DNA from 3 places in the Buttiauxella sp. AC038 genome. Region 3 is predicted to be linked to each of the others. Evidence: predicted binding sites of a transcription regulator. Region 3 holds the regulator's gene; each other region holds the start of a gene.
The links. The regulator PhoB, encoded in region 3, activates phosphate uptake and scavenging genes when phosphate is short. The targets are predictions, from matches to a motif close to CTGTCATAAAACTGNCNNAT.

Region 1 (6,636 bases), 890 kb from region 3:
CCAGAATTGCAGGGTCGTCTGCCAATTCGTGTGGAATTGCAGGCACTGACTGTTGAAGATTTCGAGCGCATTCTGACTGAGCCGAACGCGTCTATCACCGTGCAGTACAAAGCATTGTTGGGCACCGAAGGCGTGAATATCGACTTCACCGAAGACGGTATTCGCCGCATTGCTCAGGCTGCATGGCAAGTGAACGAGTCCACCGAAAACATTGGTGCGCGTCGTCTGCACACTGTTCTGGAACGCCTGGTTGAAGACATCTCTTACGATGCCAGCGAGATGAACGGCCAGTCCATCCTGATTGATGGCGAATATGTCAGTAAACATCTGGATGAGTTGGTAGCAGATGAAGACTTGAGCCGTTTTATCCTATAATCGCGCTCAACGTATTTTCTTCATTTGAAATGGAGGGCTTATGCCCTCCATTTTTTTATATCTAACAGAGAGAACTATGAGCGAATCGCACTCTGTAAGCACGACTCAAGCCTGGCTTGAAAGCTTGCGCCCACGCACATTACCACTGGCATTTGCCTCTATCGTCTGTGGATCCGCGTTGGCTTTCTGGCAAGGCGTGTTCAACCCCACAATTGCATTGCTGGCACTGCTGACTGCCGGGTTACTGCAAATCCTCTCAAACCTGGCGAATGACTACGGTGATGCGGTAAAAGGGAGCGACAAAGAAGACAGAATCGGGCCATTGCGCGGAATGCAAAAAGGCGTGATTACCCAGGCGCAGATGAAAAAAGCGCTGATTATCACAGTGGTATTAATCTGTGTTTCTGGTCTGGCGCTGGTCGCGGTTGCTTGTCGTTCGCTGGCAGATTTTCTCGGTTTCCTGGTGCTGGGTTTACTGGCCATTATCGCGGCTATTACCTACACCGTCGGAACTCGTCCGTATGGTTACATGGGACTTGGGGACATTTCAGTACTGGTCTTCTTTGGTTGGTTAAGTGTGGCTGGTACCTGGTATCTTCAGGCTCATGCTCTCGCCCCGTTAGTGTTTTTACCCGCGACAGCTTGCGGATTACTGGCAACAGCTGTGCTGAACATCAATAACTTGCGTGATATCGACAGCGACCGTGAGAACGGTAAAAACACACTGGCTGTGCGCCTGGGCCCAGTACTTGCCCGTCGCTATCATGCCTGCCTGCTAATGGGTGCGCTGGCGTGCCTTGCGGTATTTAACCTGGTGTGGTTGCAAAGCCTCTGGGGATGGCTGTTTGTGCTTGCAGCACCGTTACTGATTAAGCAGGCGCGTTTTGTGTTACGCGAGAAGGAACCTGTTGCGATGCGCCCAATGCTTGAACGGACAGTAAAAGCCGCATTGCTTGCTAACGTATTGTTTGCGGTAGGAGTTGTGCTCAGCACGGTGTCGCTTTAGCTGACAAATATCAATTAACAATTGATGATTTTGCCAACAGTTGAGATTAAGCGATATACTGACAACTCATGCAGCAACAGAACCTTAATCCTATGAAATATGATACTTCCGAGCTTTGCGACATCTACCAGGAAGATGTCAACGTCGTTGAACCGCTGTTTTCCAACTTCGGTGGGCGGTCGTCCTTTGGCGGGCAAATCATCACAGTGAAATGTTTCGAGGACAACGGATTGTTGTATGATCTGCTCGAACAAAATGGCCGTGGCCGAGTGCTGGTCATCGATGGTGGCGGCTCTGTTCGCCGTGCTTTGATTGACGCAGAACTTGCCCGTCTGGCGACTCAAAATGAGTGGGAAGGCATCGTGGTATACGGTGCAGTACGCCAGGTAGATGACCTGGAAGAACTGGATATTGGTATTCAGGCAATTGCCGCTATTCCGGTAGGTTCAGCAGGCGTTGGCGTTGGTGAAAGTGATGTGCGCGTTAACTTTGGCGGCGTGACATTCTTCTCCGGCGACCATCTGTATGCGGATAACACCGGCATTATCCTTTCCGAAGATCCCCTCGATATTGAATAACCCAATCGAATAACAAAACGGGCGCCCTAAGGCGCCCGTTCTTTTTCTGGTCGAATAAATCGATACCCTAAATAATTCAAGTTGCAGGACAAAAGGCTTCAGACTTTTGAACAGCGCTTGCGCTGGCCCCACCGGGGCGAGGCTCAGCCGAGTAATGCGGCAATTGAGTGAATCCCCAGGAGCTTACTAAAGTAAGTGACTGGGGTGAACGAAAACAGCCAACGCCCCTGCTGCTTGAAGTATGACGGGTATTAGACTTCTTCCATCTTACCCAGCAGCGCATGCAGACGATCCTGCCAAACGTGCTGCTGTTCTTTCAGAGAATTATTTTCGCGCACTAATTCTTCATGGTTGCTCTGAGACTGCTGAACTTGCTGAGACAAATTGTTGTTGGTCTCTTTCAGCTCTTCAATTTCCATTTGCAGCAGGGTAATGGTATCAATCGCCTGCTGTACTTTTGCTTCCAGTTTCTCAAACACTTCAAATGACATTTCTGAACCTCTTCTGAATTGCAAGGCGTTGATGGATGTCTATACCCGTTAGCATTCGAGTTGCAGGTAGGCGGCCAGGGAGCTTATCCCGATGAGCTTACTTCAGTAAGTGATTCGGGTAACTGAGCGCAGCCAACGCCCCTGCAGCTTGAAGGATGATGGGTATAAATCCCCGTTCCGGATATTCCCCGAAGACACCTTATGAATATATGCGCTCCACGCAGCGTGTCTCGATTGTAAGTAGCGTAAGTAGCCGTGTCCAGCGAGTTCAAGCGCTCTTTGCATAACATAACGTTTTTCAGCATATGCCGAATGACCATGAGCGCTAAAATCACTATTTGTTAACGCATTGATTACTTCCATGAGCGTTTGCGTTGTCTTTTCTGGGTGATAATGCGCACACTTCAGCGCGAAATCGCTCATTTTTATGACGAACAACACAAATTTAAAGTTCGATATTTCTCGTTTATGTTCGTTAACGATAAATTAACACTATGCCTACATGGCACCTGCGCGGCAGGGAAGCCCGAACAAACAATAATCATTAATTTTGCCTTCAGGACCCTACTATGAGTCAGTCAGCTCCATCAACCTTGAAAGGTCAGTGCATCGCCGAGTTCATGGGTACCGCGTTGTTGATTTTCTTTGGTGTCGGATGTGTCGCCGCCTTAAAAGTCGCGGGCGCAAGCTTCGGGCAGTGGGAAATCAGTATCATCTGGGGTTTGGGAGTAGCTATGGCTATCTACCTGACTGCAGGAGTTTCCGGTGCACATCTTAACCCGGCGGTGACTATCGCACTTTGCCTGTTCGCATGCTTCGATAAACGCAAAGTGGTGCCGTTTATTCTTTCGCAAGTTGCAGGTGCGTTCTGTGCCGCAGCTTTGGTCTATGGCCTGTATTACAATTTATTCCTCGATTACGAGCAGACGCACCACATGGTACGCGGCAGTGTGGAAAGCCTGGATTTGGCAGGTATCTTCTCAACCTACCCTAACCCACACATCAATCTTGTGCAGGCGTTTGCCGTAGAGATGGTGATCACAGCCATTCTGATGGGCGTTATTCTGGCGCTGACTGACGATGGCAACGGCATCCCGCGTGGCCCGTTAGCACCATTGCTGATTGGCTTACTGATTGCGGTAATCGGTGCCTCAATGGGTCCGTTGACCGGATTTGCGATGAATCCAGCACGTGACTTTGGCCCGAAACTTTTCGCCTGGTTAGCTGGCTGGGGCGATGTCGCCTTCACCGGTGGCCGCGATATTCCTTACTTCCTGGTGCCTGTATTTGGCCCGATTGTAGGCGCGGCTCTAGGTGCGTTTGGTTACCGTAAACTGATTGGCCACCATTTACCTTGTGATGTTTGTGTTGAAGATGAAGAAAAATCCAGCACATCCACACAACAAAATGCTTCTTTGTAAGACTGACTGCAGGACAAAATTATGACCCACGAAAAAAAATATATTGTCGCACTCGATCAGGGCACAACCAGCTCCCGCGCCGTCGTCCTGGATCATGATGCCAACGTTGTTAGCGTGTCACAGCGCGAGTTTCAGCAAATCTATCCAAAAGCTGGATGGGTAGAGCACGACCCAATGGAGATTTGGGCAACACAAAGCTCCACGCTTGTAGAAGTGCTGGCTAAAGCGGACATCAACTCCGACCAAATCGCCGCAATAGGTATCACTAACCAGCGTGAAACCGCGATTGTCTGGGAAAAAGAGACCGGCAAACCAATTTATAACGCCATCGTCTGGCAGTGCCGTCGTACCGCAGAGATCTGCGAGCAGCTCAAACGCGACGGCCTGGAAGAGTACATCAAATCAGCAACCGGGCTGGTTGTTGACCCGTATTTCTCCGGCACCAAAGTGAAGTGGATTCTTGATCACGTTGAAGGTTCCCGCGAACGCGCGCGCCGTGGCGAATTGCTGTTTGGTACGGTCGATACCTGGCTTATCTGGAAAATGACTCAAGGGCGCGTGCACGTTACTGACTACACCAACGCCTCCCGAACCATGTTGTTTAACATCCACGATCTCACCTGGGATGACCGCATGCTCGAAGCGCTGGATATCCCACGCGAGATGCTGCCAGAAGTGCGTAAATCCTCCGAAGTTTACGGCCAGACCAACATCGGTGGTAAAGGCGGTACGCGTATTCCTATCGCCGGGATCGCCGGTGACCAGCAGGCGGCACTCTTCGGCCAGCTGTGCGTGAAGGAAGGGATGGCGAAAAACACCTACGGCACCGGCTGCTTTATGCTGATGAACACCGGAACTCAGGCGGTTAAATCGACTCACGGTTTGTTGACGACGATTGCTTGCGGCCCACGCGGTGAAGTGAACTATGCGCTGGAAGGCGCAGTATTCATGGGCGGCGCGTCTATCCAGTGGCTACGCGATGAGATGAAACTGATTAGCGACGCGACTGATTCCGAGTACTTTGCAACGAAAGTCAAAGACACCAACGGCGTATATGTCGTCCCTGCGTTTACCGGTCTGGGCGCTCCTTACTGGGACCCGTATGCCCGTGGCGCTATCTTCGGTCTGACTCGTGGCGTCAATGCAAACCATATTATCCGCGCAACACTTGAGTCCATCGCTTATCAGACGCGTGACGTACTGGAAGCGATGCAGGCTGATGCTGATATTCGCCTGCACGCTCTGCGTGTGGACGGTGGTGCGGTGGCGAACAACTTCCTGATGCAATTCCAGGCCGACATTTTAGGTACACGCGTTGAGCGCCCTGAAGTGCGTGAAGTCACGGCGTTAGGTGCTGCTTATCTTGCAGGCCTGGCCGTTGGTTTCTGGCAGAACCTGGATGAAGTCAGCGAGAAAGCGGTTATCGAAAAAGAGTTCCGCCCGGGTATCGAAACCACCGAACGTAACGTCCGTTATGCTGGCTGGAAAAAAGCAGTTAAGCGTGCGCTGGCGTGGGAAGACCACGACGAAAGTTAAGTTCTGACACCACCAACCTACTCTCTCCCTATTCCGGGGAGAGAGTAGAGGTGAGTGAGTTCTGAATCCACAGCAACACTCCGCCTTCCCCGACGATTCCTCACCTGTGCTAAAATGCGTCGCAATTAAGCTTCTTAAAATGAGTGTGCGATGAGACGAGAACTGGCGATTGAATTTTCCCGCGTAACTGAAGCCGCAGCACTGGCTGGTTATAAATGGTTGGGCCGTGGCGATAAAAATACGGCGGATGGCGCAGCCGTTCACGCCATGCGTATCATGCTTAATCAGGTCAATATTGATGGCCAGATTGTGATTGGTGAAGGAGAAATCGACGAAGCGCCGATGCTCTACATTGGCGAAAAAGTCGGGACCGGCCAGGGTGATGCAGTAGATATCGCGGTTGACCCGATTGAAGGCACACGGATGACCGCCATGGGTCAGGCCAACGCGCTGGCGGTGCTGGCTGTGGGTGACAAAGGTAGTTTCCTCAACGCCCCAGACATGTACATGGAAAAACTGATTGTTGGCCCTGGCGCTAAAGGCATTATCGACCTCAATCTGCCGCTGGCTGAAAACCTCTATAACATCGCCGTTGCGCTCAACAAGCCATTGAGCGAACTCACCGTAACTATTCTCGCCAAACCGCGCCACGACGCCACCATTGCCGAACTGCAAAAGCTTGGCGTGCGCGTTTTCGCCATTCCTGATGGTGATGTTGCGGCATCCATTCTGACCTGTATGCCTGATAGCGAAGTCGATGTGATGTACGGTATCGGCGGCGCACCTGAGGGCGTGATTTCTGCAGCAGTTATTCGCGCATTGGATGGCGACATGCAAGGCCGCTTGTTAGCTCGTCACCACGTCAAAGGCGATAGCGAAGAAAACCGTGTGATGGGTGAGAAAGAACTTGAGCGCTGCAAAGCGATGGGCATTGAAGCGGGTGTAGTATTGAAACTCGATGATATGGCGCGTAACGACAACGTGATTTTCTCCGCGACCGGTATCACCAAAGGTGATTTGCTGGATGGCATTACCCGTAAAGGGAATATGGCGACCACTGAAACATTGCTGATCCGTGGTAAATCGCGCACCATTCGCCGTATCAAATCTATTCACTATCTCGACCGCAAAGATCCAGACGTACAAACGCATATTCTGTAAGACTGCCGTTTGTCTGAATGAGCTTTCCAGCTTTAACCGGCTGGAAATCTCACAGTTTTCTGGTGAAG
Region 2 (6,636 bases), 1.9 Mb from region 3:
TCTCTTGCGATGACAGCCTTTGCCCACGAAATCGACCCGCATACCAATTACTTATCGCCACGCAACACAGAACAATTCAATACCGAAATGAGTTTATCTCTGGAAGGTATTGGTGCTGTGCTGCAAATGGACGATGACTACACGGTTATCAACTCGATGGTAGCGGGTGGTCCTGCTGCGAAAAGCAAAACGATTACCGTTGGTGACCGTATTGTTGGTGTCGGCCAAACAGGGAAACCTATGGTTGATGTGATTGGCTGGCGTCTTGACGATGTCGTTGCGCTGATCAAAGGGCCTAAAGGTAGCAAGGTTCGCCTGGAAATCTTACCTGCAGGTAAGGGTACTAAAACACGTGTGGTTACCTTAACCCGTGAACGCATTCGTCTTGAAGATCGCGCCGTCAAATTGACGATTAAAACGGTCGGTAAAGATAAAGTGGGTGTGCTGGATATCCCCGGCTTCTACGTTGGTCTGACAGATGATGTCAAAGTCCAGCTTCAGAAGATGGAAAAACAGAACGTGAAAGGCGTGATCATCGATTTACGCTCGAACGGTGGCGGTGCATTGACCGAGGCTGTCTCACTTTCTGGCCTGTTTATCCCAAGTGGCCCAGTTGTTCAGGTACGTGATAACAACGGTAAAGTGCGTGAAGATAGCGATACTGACGGCGTTGTCTACTACAAAGGTCCGCTGGTGGTGATGGTTGACCGCTTTAGTGCTTCGGCTTCTGAAATCTTTGCAGCAGCAATGCAAGACTATGGGCGTGCACTGATTGTGGGTGAGCCTACCTTCGGTAAAGGCACTGTTCAACAGTACCGTTCTTTGAATCGTATCTATGATCAGATGCTGCGTCCGGAGTGGCCTGCGCTTGGTTCTGTGCAATACACCATCCAGAAGTTCTACCGCATTAATGGCGGAAGTACTCAGCGTAAAGGTGTAACGCCAGACATCATGATGCCTACTGGTACTGAAGAGACTGAGACTGGCGAGAAGTTTGAAGATAATGCGCTCCCTTGGGATAGCATCAACGCCGCTACTTACGTTAAGTCAGGCGATCTGACTCAGTTTGAGCCGCAATTGCTTAAACTGCACCAGGATAGAATAGCAGCCGATCCTGAGTTCCAGTACATCATGAAGGATATTGCTCGCTTCAATGCCCTGAAAGATAAGCGCAATATTGTTTCCCTGAATCTTGCTCAGCGCGAGAAAGAGAACCAGGAAGATGATGCTACGCGTCTGGAGCGGATTAATGACCGCTATAAACGAGAAGGAAAAGCGCCGTTGAAGAAACTCGACGACCTGCCGAAGGATTATCAGGAACCTGATCCTTATCTCGATGAAACGGTTCATATCGCGCTGGATTTTGCAAAAATGCAGCAAGATAAACCAGCTGAGCAACCCGCTCCTGCTAAGTAACTCCTCCAACGGGCACAAAATTTTGTGCCCGTTTTTTTTACCTCTATCAAGCCGCGTAAATCAACCTCTTCTTAAATGTAAAGTTATGTATTATTAACCACTTGGCAACGATGAATGCTTGAAAATAGCAAGCTTGCCCCTACGATGTGGGGTAACGCAGAATGCGTATTTTTAACCGAGGTAAAAAGAAAATTATGATGCGTATCGGGCTTTTCCTGTTGACCAACCTTGCAGTCATGGTCGTTTTCGGGCTAGTGCTAAGCCTGACGGGGATCCAGTCGAGCAGCGTGCAGGGTCTGATGATCATGGCGGTGTTGTTTGGCTTTGGTGGTTCAATCATCTCATTACTGATGTCCAAATGGATGGCATTGCGTTCAGTGGGCGGGGAAGTGATTGAGCAACCGCGCAATGAAACAGAGCGCTGGCTGATGGAAACAGTGCGCCAACAGTCTCAGCAAGCGGGTATCGCCATGCCGCAGGTGGCTATTTACCATGCGCCAGATATTAATGCGTTTGCCACCGGCGCTCGTCGTAATGCATCGCTTGTTGCTGTTAGCACCGGTCTTCTGCAGAACATGAGCCGTGATGAAGCAGAAGCGGTTATCGCACACGAAATCAGCCATATCGCGAATGGCGACATGGTAACCATGACGCTGATTCAGGGCGTGGTGAACACCTTCGTAATCTTTATTTCTCGTATCATCGCGCAAGTCGCTTCTGGCTTCTTGTCTGGTAATCGGGATGAAGGTGAGAGCAACAACGGCAACCCGTTTGTCTATTTTGCCATTGCGACTGTTCTGGAACTGGTATTTGGTATTCTGGCGAGCATCATCACAATGTGGTTCTCACGTCACCGTGAATTCCATGCTGATGCCGGATCTGCAAAATTGGTCGGTCGTGAAAAAATGATTGCCGCACTGCAGCGCCTGAAAACCAGCTATGAACCGCAAGAAGCCAGCAGCATGATGGCGTTTTGTATCAATGGTAAGGCGAAGTCTATGAGTGAATTGTTCATGACTCACCCACCGTTGGATAAACGTATTGAAGCGCTGCGTAACGGCGAATACCTGAAGTAGTCGTAAAACGTGGTAAAAAAGCGTGCCATCGCTGGCACGCTTTTTTTATGCCTGCGAAGTCGTAGGTTGGGACATGCGTAAACTGCTGACAATGGCGGCGATGGTTGCAAAACTCCCTGCCAGTAAAAGCGAGGCATGCGTTCCGTGAATCGCGAAAAGGTTGAACATCAAAGCCACCAGGGCTGCACCGCAACTCTGTCCTAATAAACGAGCCGTGCCTAACATGCCACTAGCACCGCCGCTGCGGTTACGCGGCGCTGAAGAAATAATGGTGTGGTTATTAGGTGACTGGAACAAACCGAACCCAGCACCGCACAAAAGCATGCGCCAGATGATATCGATATCGGTAGGGTTGTGTGGTAACAGCGCTAAAGCAAATAAACCGAATGCCATAATAACAAGCCCGAGCCCACCCAGCAGCCCTGCATGTACTCGCCCAATCAAATGACCTGCAACCGGAGCCATTATCATTGTTGCAATTGGCCACGGTGTGAGAAGCAGACCCGTTTCGACTTCGCTGCGTCCTAATGTTGATTGCAGGAAGAAGGGAAGTGAAACCATCGCTAGCATTTGAGCGGCGAAGGAACAAACGGACGTTCCCATAGATAATGAAAATACAGGAATACGCAATAAATCCACGGGTAACAGAGGGAAGGGCAGTTTCAGTTGGCGACGAATAAAGAAGAAGCCAATCACAGCTAATGCAACGAGCTCGGAAATGATCAGCCACCCTGACTGCCCTTGGGCAAAACCACTAATTGCCGAGATCAACAGACCGAACGTCAAGGCATTCATAATCGCGCTGGGGATATCAAAGCGTTGGCCCTGTGATTTTTGTTGATTGGGAGGTAGAAAACGAATTGCTAGCAATAGCGCGAGAATACCAATTGGCACATTAATCAAAAACAGCCATTTCCAAGACGCGACAGAAAGAATAGCGGCGGCAATAGTTGGCCCGGCAGCTGAGGATACGGCGACAATAAACGAGTTAATTCCCATTCCGCGGCCGAGATGTCTTTGCGGGTAGATAAGCCTGATGAGAGCAGTATTGACGCTCATTAATGCGGCACCGCCAAAGCCCTGAAGCACACGAGCAAACGTCAACATGGGCAATGAATTCGACAGCGCACAGAATAGTGATGTCATGCAAAACAGAATCAGCCCGCACTGATATACCCGGCGATAACCAAAAATATCGCCTAAGAATGACATCGACAGTAACGAAATAATTATCGCGATTTGATAGCTGTTCACTATCCAGATGGATTCTGCCGGACTGGCGTTTAGTTCTCGGGCAATAGTTGGAAGTGCTACGTTTGCGATCACGCCATCCAGAACTGCCATTGTGATACCCAACGCAATGGCCAAAATAGCACCATAGCGCTGCGGTATTGGCAGCCCATCAGCAAGGGTTTTATCCATAAGGGAAATTTAACTTCATGGGTGATTTATTCGAAGAGCAATAATAATAGCACTAAATTTAAGGGATATGTCGCAGATTTGTAACGAAATAGAATAGATTCATTGCGATGACATGGTAGTCAACTTATACTAAAAACCAGTTCTGATTTTTATAAAACAAATGCGATCGAGGTGATTTAATGGCTATCGCAGATCTGGATAAACAACCTGATTCTGTCTCTTCTGTCCTGAAAGTTTTTGGCATTTTACAGGCGCTTGGCGAAGAACGCGAAATTGGTATTACTGAATTATCGCAACGCGTAATGATGTCAAAAAGCACCGTCTATCGCTTTTTGCAGACTATGAAATCCCTGGGTTATGTTGCTCAGGAAGGCGAATCTGAAAAATACTCGCTAACCCTAAAGCTGTTTGAGCTGGGTGCGCGTGCATTGCAGAACGTTGATTTGATTCGTAGCGCAGACATTCAAATGCGAGAACTATCGCGTTTGACGAAAGAAACCATCCACTTGGGTGCGTTGGATGAAGACAGTATTGTCTATATCCATAAGATTGACTCTATGTACAACCTGCGCATGTACTCGCGCATCGGTCGTCGTAACCCATTGTACAGCACCGCGATTGGTAAAGTGCTTCTGGCGTGGCGCGATCGCAATGAAGTGCGTGAAATCCTTGCTGATGTGGAATATAACCGCAGCACTGAGCGCACTATCATGAGTACCGACGAATTGTTGGACGTTCTGGATACCGTGCGTGAGCAGGGTTACGGTGAAGATAACCAAGAACAGGAAGAAGGTTTACGCTGCATCGGCGTACCTGTTTTTGACCGATTTGGAGTTGTTATTGCCGGTTTGAGTATTTCATTCCCGACACTTCGTTTTTCTGAAGACAGGCTCCATGAATATGTAGCGATGCTTCATGACGCAGCGCGAACTATTTCTGAACAAATGGGTTATCACGAATATCCATTCTGATGAAAGAGAAAACGCCGCTATTTAGCGGCGTTTTCTTTATATGTTCCTAGTTACCCGTATCGATAACTTCATCACTTTTACGCAATACTGGGCAATCGCTAAGTCCGATAATTCCACTACTGGTATGAACAAATTGTGCGGTGGTGACATTTCGAGCAGTTAGGTATTTGCATTGAAGCCCCATACCTGCAGCATTTTCATGACTTCCAATCAAAACTCCATATCCAGAGAGGAGTAAACCGATCCACAAAAGCGCTATTACAATAATAGTGCGGATCACAATACGCATAGGTGCCTCTTATTATTAAGTAATTAGACTTCTAAGCGTAGCGGATTGCACTGTACTAGCAATGTGATGATTCTTAAATAATATACGTGAGAGTTATGTGTCGTTTAGGCTGTCTATGTCAGACTTTACAATAAATAGGAAAGAGGTGGAGAGTGTAGTGAGAAAGTACAGATGGCTTATTCTGATTGCGGTTTTTTTCGTCTGCATGCTGCTATGGACCCAAATGGTCAATGTAATGTGCGATCAGGATGTACAATTTTTCAGCGGCATTTGTACAATTAATAAATTTATTCCCTGGTAGTGTGTTTTTATCCACATAGTGCTTACCTTAAGACCCGGCAGGTGTAGAATAGCGCGTTTTGCTGAGGTGGTAATATGAACGAATTAAGTGTTGGCGCGTTGAATATCGTGTCCCTGACAGTTTCCCTGGTGGTACTGGTTATCGGCCTCGTAATGTGGTTCTTTGTTAACCGTGCAAGTAGCCGCACCAATGAACAGATCGAGCTTCTTGAAGAGTTGCTGGATCAGCAAAAGCGGCAGACTGCACTGTTACGACGTTTGTGTGAAGCGAACGAGCCTGAAGTAGTCAAGGAAGCACCAGAAGTAGCAAAGGAAGATGACGAAGTGGAAGATGATTTTATTCGTCTGGTCGCTGAGCGCTAATCCTGATTAACCTGTTTGTGTTGCTGTGGAGTGACCATGCGGTGGAAAAATCCTTGGTTTGATCCCCTAAAATCTCATCACCAAATTGACGGTTTTCGTAATCTGGAGTCAAGCTTACGAAAACCGGGTGATGTTGAACGTTGGCGTAAAGAGCGAAAAGCGCAGGGATTGCCCCATCCTCCGAGTAATGGTTATGCCGCCTTCACTGAACGTTGGTGGCAAAAGGCTGAACTCCAGGGAGAAGATGACCGGCTGTGGTGGTTAGGGCATGCAACGGTATTGTTGCGTATCAATGGCCTGTATTTACTTACCGACCCCGTGTTGTCCCAGCGAGCTTCCCCATTATCGTTTGCAGGCCCTAAGCGCAAGACTCCATCCCCAATTCATATCAATGAATTGCATCAACTTGATGCTGTTTTGATTTCACATAATCATTACGATCATCTGGACCGTTCCACCATTCAACAGATTGTCCGTCGTTTCCCCGACACTCATTTCTTTGTCCCGCTGGGCTTAAAGCAGTGGTTTACCCGTCGTGGTATACGCCATGTAACTGAGCTTGACTGGTGGCAGAGCTTTACCCTGCAAGGAATGACTTTTACAGCGGTGCCGGCACAGCACTGGAGCATGCGTTCATTCTGGGATCGTAACCGGAGTTTGTGGTGCGGGTGGATTATCGAAAGTAGTCACTTAAGGATATGGTTTAGCGGTGATACAGGCTATACAGCAGGACTTGCTGATATTGCTTTGTTCAGAGGCTCCCTGGATGCGGCATTGATACCAATAGGTGCTTATTCCC
Region 3 (6,636 bases):
GTTTGCCATTGGCTTTCCAGGGCAATGCAATCGCTGTGCAGCTGGTGCCAGTTTTGTAATGCTGCGATTTGTTCGCTTTCGGATAGCAACGCTGGCACGGTGCCATCGTCAATAAAGGCATTTAACACACCCTCAAGGCTTGCCAGTTGTTGCTGCAAACGCGGTAACTGTTCACTGCGTTGCTGCCAGAGTTGCGATTCCTGCTGTCGCTGCGCCAGCCAGTTATTTTCTTCACCGTGAGCGGGATGTTGCAGGCCAACATTTTCCAGGGCTGTGTTCAGCGCTTCGCGTTGGGTTGCAATTTCATCGGCAAGTTTACGATGCTGGACTTTCGCCTGAGTTAGCTGTTCTTCCAGCACAATGCGCTGGCTAAGCTGATGCAGCTGCTGTTCGCGCTGCTCCTCACTTTCGAACCAGTGCTGAATATCATCTTCGGGTGCCAGCACCAATTGCAGGCTGGCGCACAGTTGTTGCCAGTGAGCGCGCAGCTCGTTTTCTTCTTCATCCAGGGTCTTGATGGTATGAATCAGGTTTTCACGTTGTTTGCGCTGTGTATCAAGCTGGCCTTTCATCGCAAAGCCCGCTTCTGCAAGGCTTGCTACTTCCAGTTTTAATTTATCCAGGCGCTGCTGGTTTTCACCTGGTTGTATCGCCTGGTAATCAGCGACCGCCGGGTGTTGCGTGGAGCCGCACAGTGGGCAAGGTTGCTCAGGTTGCAAAAGGGCGCGTTCAGCTTCCAGGCTGACAATGCGTTTTTCCAATTCGCATACTTTCTCCAAATCACTCTCATGTTGGCGGCGTTCTTTATATTGCTGGCGTTTAAGCACCAGCTGCGCATCGCCTTCGGTAATCTGTTTCTCAAGAATGGCGAGCTCTTGTTGCTGAAGAGCTTTGCGCTTGAGTAATGAGGAGAGCTGCGGTTGAAGCGTTGCAAGCCTCTGGCGCTGAGGGCGCGCGGCAATCGTCGTCTGTAAATGAGCACTAACTTCATCTGCGCTAAGAGACAATTCAATGACAGGCAGCAGAGCGAGTTTTTTCTGGCTGGCATCGATATCTCGTTGCAAAGTTTGTAGCTGAGTGGCATCACGCTGTTGCTGGCTGAAAGCCATGCGCCAGCCTGCCAGTTCTGCCCCCCACAAGCGAAAATGTCCGTGGGTTTTCAGCCAATCCTGAAGCTGAGTATCCTCTTCAGTCAGTTTTGCAGCCTGGCTTGCTGCTGCGAGCCGTGTCTGCTGGCGGCGTGCCTTTGTCTGAAGTAAGCGAGTGTTCACTTCCTCAGTTTTAATGCGCGTGGCTTGTAGAGTGGTTTGTAATTCCTGTAACCGTTTCCAGTCCGGGCGCAGTTTTTCTGCGGGTTGCGCTCGGGTGAGTTTTTCTAACTGCGGTGCCGCCTCTGTTATTGCGAGGGTTGCAGCATTCAAGGCCTGTTGGGTCTGTGTATGCTTCTGTGTGAGCTGTGAAAGCAGGCCGAGCCACTGCTGGTGTTGCTGGAGTTTAAGTTGTTCTGCAAGCTGTACTTTTTCTTCAGTAGTAAGTGCCTGCAAACTCTCAGCAAGCTGCTGGCGCTGCTCTTCGCTCAATAACGCTACACCCGCAGCCTGGGCTTGCAGGTTCTCAAGTTGGCTGCGCACATTTTTATGATTTTCGAACACTGCCGCAGAAACGGTGCCGTAAATTTCAGTGCCGGTCAGTTCTTCGAGCAGCGAGGCACGGTCATTGGCATCGGCATTTAAAAAGGCAGCGAACTGCCCTTGGGATAGCATCATCGAACGGGTAAAGCGGTCGTAATCCAGCCCGGTCAATTTGGCGGTGATCTCGAGCTTATCTTTGACCTTATCGGCGACTATTTTGCCGCTGGCTACTTCTGCCAGCTCCACACGCGGGGCTTGTAGATTGCCGTTTACCGCGTTGCGTGCCCGGTTCTGGCTCCAGAATGCGCGGTAGGCAACACCTTTTACTTCAAACTCCACTTCCGCCAGACATTCGGCTGTATCGCGAGTCATCAGATCATTTTGCGACTGTGAGACGGTATTGAGGCGCGGCGTCTTGTGATAAAGCGCGAGGCAGATAGCATCGAGCAGCGTGGTTTTCCCCGCACCAGTTGGCCCGGTTATAGCAAACAATCCGTTGCTGGCAAAAGGCTCGCTGGTGAAATCAATTTTCCATTCCCCTTTCAGGGAGTTGAGGTTTTTTAACCGTAGGCTAAGGATTTTCATGCCTGTTCCTCCGTGTCATGCAGACTGGCAACGGTTTGAGCAAACAGGGTGCGCAAGCGCTGCGCACGCTCCTCGGTGGTCTCTTCCTGAACCAGGCGGCGTTCAAAAACTTCCTCAACGGTGAGTTCACTCAGGGTTTCTTTATGCTGCTGGGCGATAACGCGTTCGCGCTGCTCACGGCTACGGCGCAGCAACACCACTTCTACTGGCAGCGTTTCGGTGATTTGCTGGATATGGCGTTGCATATCATGCAGGTATTCATCGGTGGCGATTTCGATATCCAGCCACACTTTGGGTTCTGCCGGGGCATCGCGCCACTGTTCTAGTTGCTGTTCAATTTCAGACAGCGAGCCTTTGATAACCGCTAACGGCTGGCTAACTGGAACAGTCAGTGGGGTGACCTCATGAAGTTTACCCTCGGCAAACTCAACCAGATAAACGCTCTTGGTCTTGCCGGTTTCGTCAAAACTTAGCGGAATAGGTGAACCGCTGTAACGGATATGTTCGGTGCCGCCAATTAATTGCGCACGATGAATATGGCCAAGCGCTATGTAATCGGCATTCGGGAAATGCTGCGCCGGGAAGGCATCAAGCGTGCCAATATAGATGTCACGCACTGCATCGCTTTTTGTCACGCCGACGGTCGTTAAATGCCCGGTGGCGATAATCGGCAGCTTCGCGTCAGCGCGCAAATCGCAGGCTGCGCGATAACACTGCTGATAATGTTCGCTAATGGCTTCCATTAAAGAACGCTGTTTTTCATGGCCGGACAGCCCCGCCTGGCTGCTTTGAATATCGCGTGGGCGCAAAAACGGGATTGGGCACAGAATCGCACCCGCCTGGCCGCTTTTGGTATTGAGCCGGATAGCTTGCTGGCTTGCATCATGGCGGGCACTGGCAATCACATATGTATTCAGGCAGGCCATAAGCTCGCGGGATTCGTTGAGCGTCGCCACTGAATCATGGTTTCCTGCCAGCACCACGAGCGAGCATCCCGTCGCCTGGAGTTGCACCACAAAGCGGTTATACAGTTCTCGCGCATAGCTTGGCGGTGAGCCGGTATCAAAAATATCACCCGCAACGATTATGGCATCCACATCATTTTCAACGGCAGCTTTGAGCAGCCATTCAAGAAACGCCTGGTGCTCAGGACCGCGACTTTTGGTATAAAAATTTTGACCAAGATGCCAGTCTGATGTGTGAATTATGCGCATGACCTGTCCGGTGGCTTAAAAATGAAGTCCCGATTATATACACGTCGCCCTTGAAGATGCAGGGGCAAGGCGAAAACGGCATATGTCTCTGTGTCATAAATGAAATTGATGGGTTGCTGAACAGTCATTTTTTTCATAAATCTGTCATAAATCTGACGCATAATGGCACCGCATTGAAACAACAATAATTATTCCCTGGACAAGACAAATCATGGCGAAACGCATTCTGGTCGTAGAAGATGAAGCTCCAATCCGCGAGATGGTCAGTTTTGTGCTTGAGCAAAACGGTTTTCAGCCAGTTGAAGCGGAAGATTATGACAGTGCAGTGAACTTGCTTATCGAACCTTTCCCCGATCTGATTCTGCTGGACTGGATGCTGCCAGGCGGCTCCGGTATTCAGTTTATTAAGCACCTGAAACGTGAAGCTATGACGCGTGATATACCGGTGATGATGCTGACTGCGCGTGGGGAAGAGGAAGACCGTGTGCGAGGTCTCGAAGTCGGGGCCGATGACTATATTACTAAGCCGTTTTCTCCGAAAGAGTTGGTGGCGCGTATTAAAGCTGTGATGCGCCGTATCTCTCCGATGGCGGTAGAAGAAGTGATCGATATGCAGGGGCTGATTCTAGACCCGTCGTCGCATCGCGTGATGACCGGGGAAAACCCATTGGATATGGGGCCAACAGAATTTAAGCTACTGCACTTCTTTATGACACACCCGGAGCGGGTGTATAGCCGTGAACAATTGCTCAATCATGTATGGGGCACCAATGTTTATGTCGAAGACCGAACGGTTGACGTACATATTCGTCGGTTACGCAAAGCGCTCGAACATAGTGGACATGACAGAATGGTACAAACAGTACGCGGTACGGGTTATCGGTTCTCAACCCGCTTTTAATTCCTTATCAGGAGAGTGACGCGTGCTGGAACGGTTGTCATGGAAAAGGCTGGTACTGGAGCTGGTGCTCTGTTGTATACCGGCCGTCATTTTAGGCCTTATTTTTGGCCATTTACCTTGGTTTTTATTACTGGCAGTCACTGGGCTGCTGGTTTGGCATTTCTGGAATCTGCTACGTCTGTCGTGGTGGTTGTGGGTTGATCGTAGCATGACGCCTCCGCCGGGGCGGGGGAGTTGGGACCCGCTGTTGTACGGCCTGCATCAGATGCAACTGCGTAATAAAAAGCGCCGAAAAGAATTAGGCAATTTGATTAAGCGCTTTCGTAGCGGTGCAGAATCATTGCCCGATGCGGTCGTACTGACCACCGAAGAAGGGACGATTTTTTGGTGTAATGGACTTGCTCAACAATTATTGGGACTGCGCTGGCCGGATGATAACGGGCAGAACATCCTTAACTTGCTGCGTTACCCTGAATTTACCCGCTATTTGTCGCAGAAAGATTTTGCTCGCCCGCTGACACTGGTACTCAATAATGGCCGCCATCTGGAATTTCGCGTAATGCCTTATAGCGACGAACAGTGGCTGCTGGTGGCGCGTGATGTGACTCAGATGCACCAGCTTGAAGGGGCGCGTCGCAACTTCTTTGCCAACGTCAGCCATGAACTGCGTACACCGTTAACGGTGCTGCAAGGTTATCTGGAGATGATGCAGGATCAAACCCTTGAAGGCCCGCTGCGCGAGAAAGCGTTGGGCACGATGCGCGAACAAACCTCGCGTATGGAAGGGCTGGTTAAGCAGCTTCTCACGTTGTCAAAAATTGAAGCTGCACCCGCGATGGTGCTCAATGAAAAGATTGATGTGCCACTGATGTTGCGTGTGGTGGAGCGCGAAGCGCAAACTCTCAGCCAGCAAAGACAGACGTTACAGTTTGATATTGATCCGGCTTTAAAAGTGTTTGGTAATGAAGAACAATTGCGCAGTGCGATTTCAAACCTCGTTTATAACGCCGTAAACCATACACCAGATGGCACACATATTACCGTGAGCTGGAAACGGGCTGCGGGTGGGGCGTGCTTTAGCGTTGCGGACACGGGACCGGGCATTTCAGCCGAACACATTCCACGCCTGACCGAGCGTTTCTACCGCGTGGATAAAGCGCGTTCACGGCAAACCGGTGGCAGCGGGCTGGGGCTTGCGATAGTGAAACATGCCTTGAGCCATCATGATGCGCGTCTTCATATTGAAAGCCAGCCGGGTAAAGGAACGACCTTTTCCTTTGTACTGCCTGAGCGTCTTATCGTTAACGAAAAAGTGGTTCAGCCAGAGTAGCTTGCTCTGGCTGTGTCAAAAAAACTTTCCACAGGCCAGTCTTCTGGTCTGTGTTTTTTTTGCTCAGATGTAAATCAATAATCCTCGATTGGTTGTAATTTGACCGCACAAACGACCATGATATTTTCTGATGGATAAACTTATCCTCTAACTTTCTGGCTAATTTAAGGATATCAATCTGGTTTTTGGATCCCTTCTTGCCTTCAAACGCTATAAGCGTTTTAATTGCGCCCCTGTAATTGGTAGACCGACTGGATTTGAGTGGTAATTCAAACAACTATTCTTCTCCACCGATCCAGGAAAGGATTTTCCGCTGTCGTAACTACCAATTGCCGCTTTTATGCCGAGTTAACCCGTATAAAAATTTGAATATTTTCAAAACTTTCAACACCACACATCCACAGGCTGTATAAATTTTATGACTCATCATTTGAAATCTCGAGACATCCTCGCACTGGGCTTTATGACCTTTGCGCTGTTTGTCGGAGCAGGCAATATCATTTTCCCGCCAATGGTGGGTTTACAGGCTGGTGAGCATGTCTGGATTGCCTCCCTTGGCTTCCTGGTCACCGCAGTTGGCCTGCCCGTTCTGACTATTGTCGCTATCGCTCGTGTTGGTGGTGGTATTGATAGCCTGAGCTCGCCAATCGGCCGCCGTGCCGGTGTGCTGTTGGCCACCGTTTGTTATCTGGCCGTTGGACCACTGTTTGCGACACCTCGTACAGCGACTGTCTCCTTCGAAGTGGGGATTGCGCCGCTGGTTGGCAGCAGTGAACTTGCTCTGTTTATCTACAGCCTGGTTTATTTTGCCATTGTTATGGCCATCTCTTTGTATCCGGGCAAATTGTTGGATACCGTTGGTCATGTGCTGGCTCCGGTAAAAATTGTCGCGCTGTTAGCGTTGTCAGTCGGTGCGATTCTGTGGCCTGCTGGTGGTATCAGCACCGCAACTGAAGCGTACCAACATGCGGCGTT

Region 1: AC0IXI_RS23035 (MIP/aquaporin family protein) is a predicted target of PhoB. The motif match lies at 2,865-2,884, and genes of this name have one in related genera.
Region 2: kdgR (DNA-binding transcriptional regulator KdgR) is a predicted target of PhoB. The motif match lies at 3,982-4,001, and genes of this name have one in related genera.

The regions. Positions count from the first base shown of each region.
Region 1 covers NZ_CEEDCQ010000001.1:4,873,254-4,879,889, forward strand. The annotation lists gene hslU (HslU--HslV peptidase ATPase subunit) at 1-375, shown strand, start outside; gene menA (1,4-dihydroxy-2-naphthoate polyprenyltransferase) at 452-1,381, shown strand; gene rraA (ribonuclease E activity regulator RraA) at 1,474-1,959, shown strand; gene zapB (septal ring assembly protein ZapB) at 2,211-2,450, opposite strand; gene AC0IXI_RS23035 (MIP/aquaporin family protein) at 3,020-3,871, shown strand; gene glpK (glycerol kinase GlpK) at 3,893-5,407, shown strand; gene glpX (class II fructose-bisphosphatase) at 5,558-6,568, shown strand.
Region 2 covers NZ_CEEDCQ010000001.1:2,108,398-2,115,033, forward strand. The annotation lists gene prc (carboxy terminal-processing peptidase) at 1-1,416, shown strand, start outside; gene htpX (protease HtpX) at 1,611-2,492, shown strand; gene AC0IXI_RS10065 (MFS transporter) at 2,538-3,914, opposite strand; gene kdgR (DNA-binding transcriptional regulator KdgR) at 4,094-4,885, shown strand; gene AC0IXI_RS10075 (YobH family protein) at 4,932-5,174, opposite strand; gene mgrB (PhoP/PhoQ regulatory lipoprotein MgrB) at 5,332-5,475, shown strand; gene AC0IXI_RS10085 (YebO family protein) at 5,550-5,837, shown strand; gene AC0IXI_RS10090 (MBL fold metallo-hydrolase) at 5,874-6,636, shown strand, end outside.
Region 3 covers NZ_CEEDCQ010000001.1:3,980,691-3,987,326, reverse strand. The annotation lists gene sbcC (exonuclease subunit SbcC) at 1-2,216, opposite strand, end outside; gene sbcD (exonuclease subunit SbcD) at 2,213-3,430, opposite strand; gene phoB (phosphate response regulator transcription factor PhoB) at 3,642-4,331, shown strand; gene phoR (phosphate regulon sensor histidine kinase PhoR) at 4,354-5,661, shown strand; gene brnQ (branched-chain amino acid transporter carrier protein BrnQ) at 6,080-6,636, shown strand, end outside.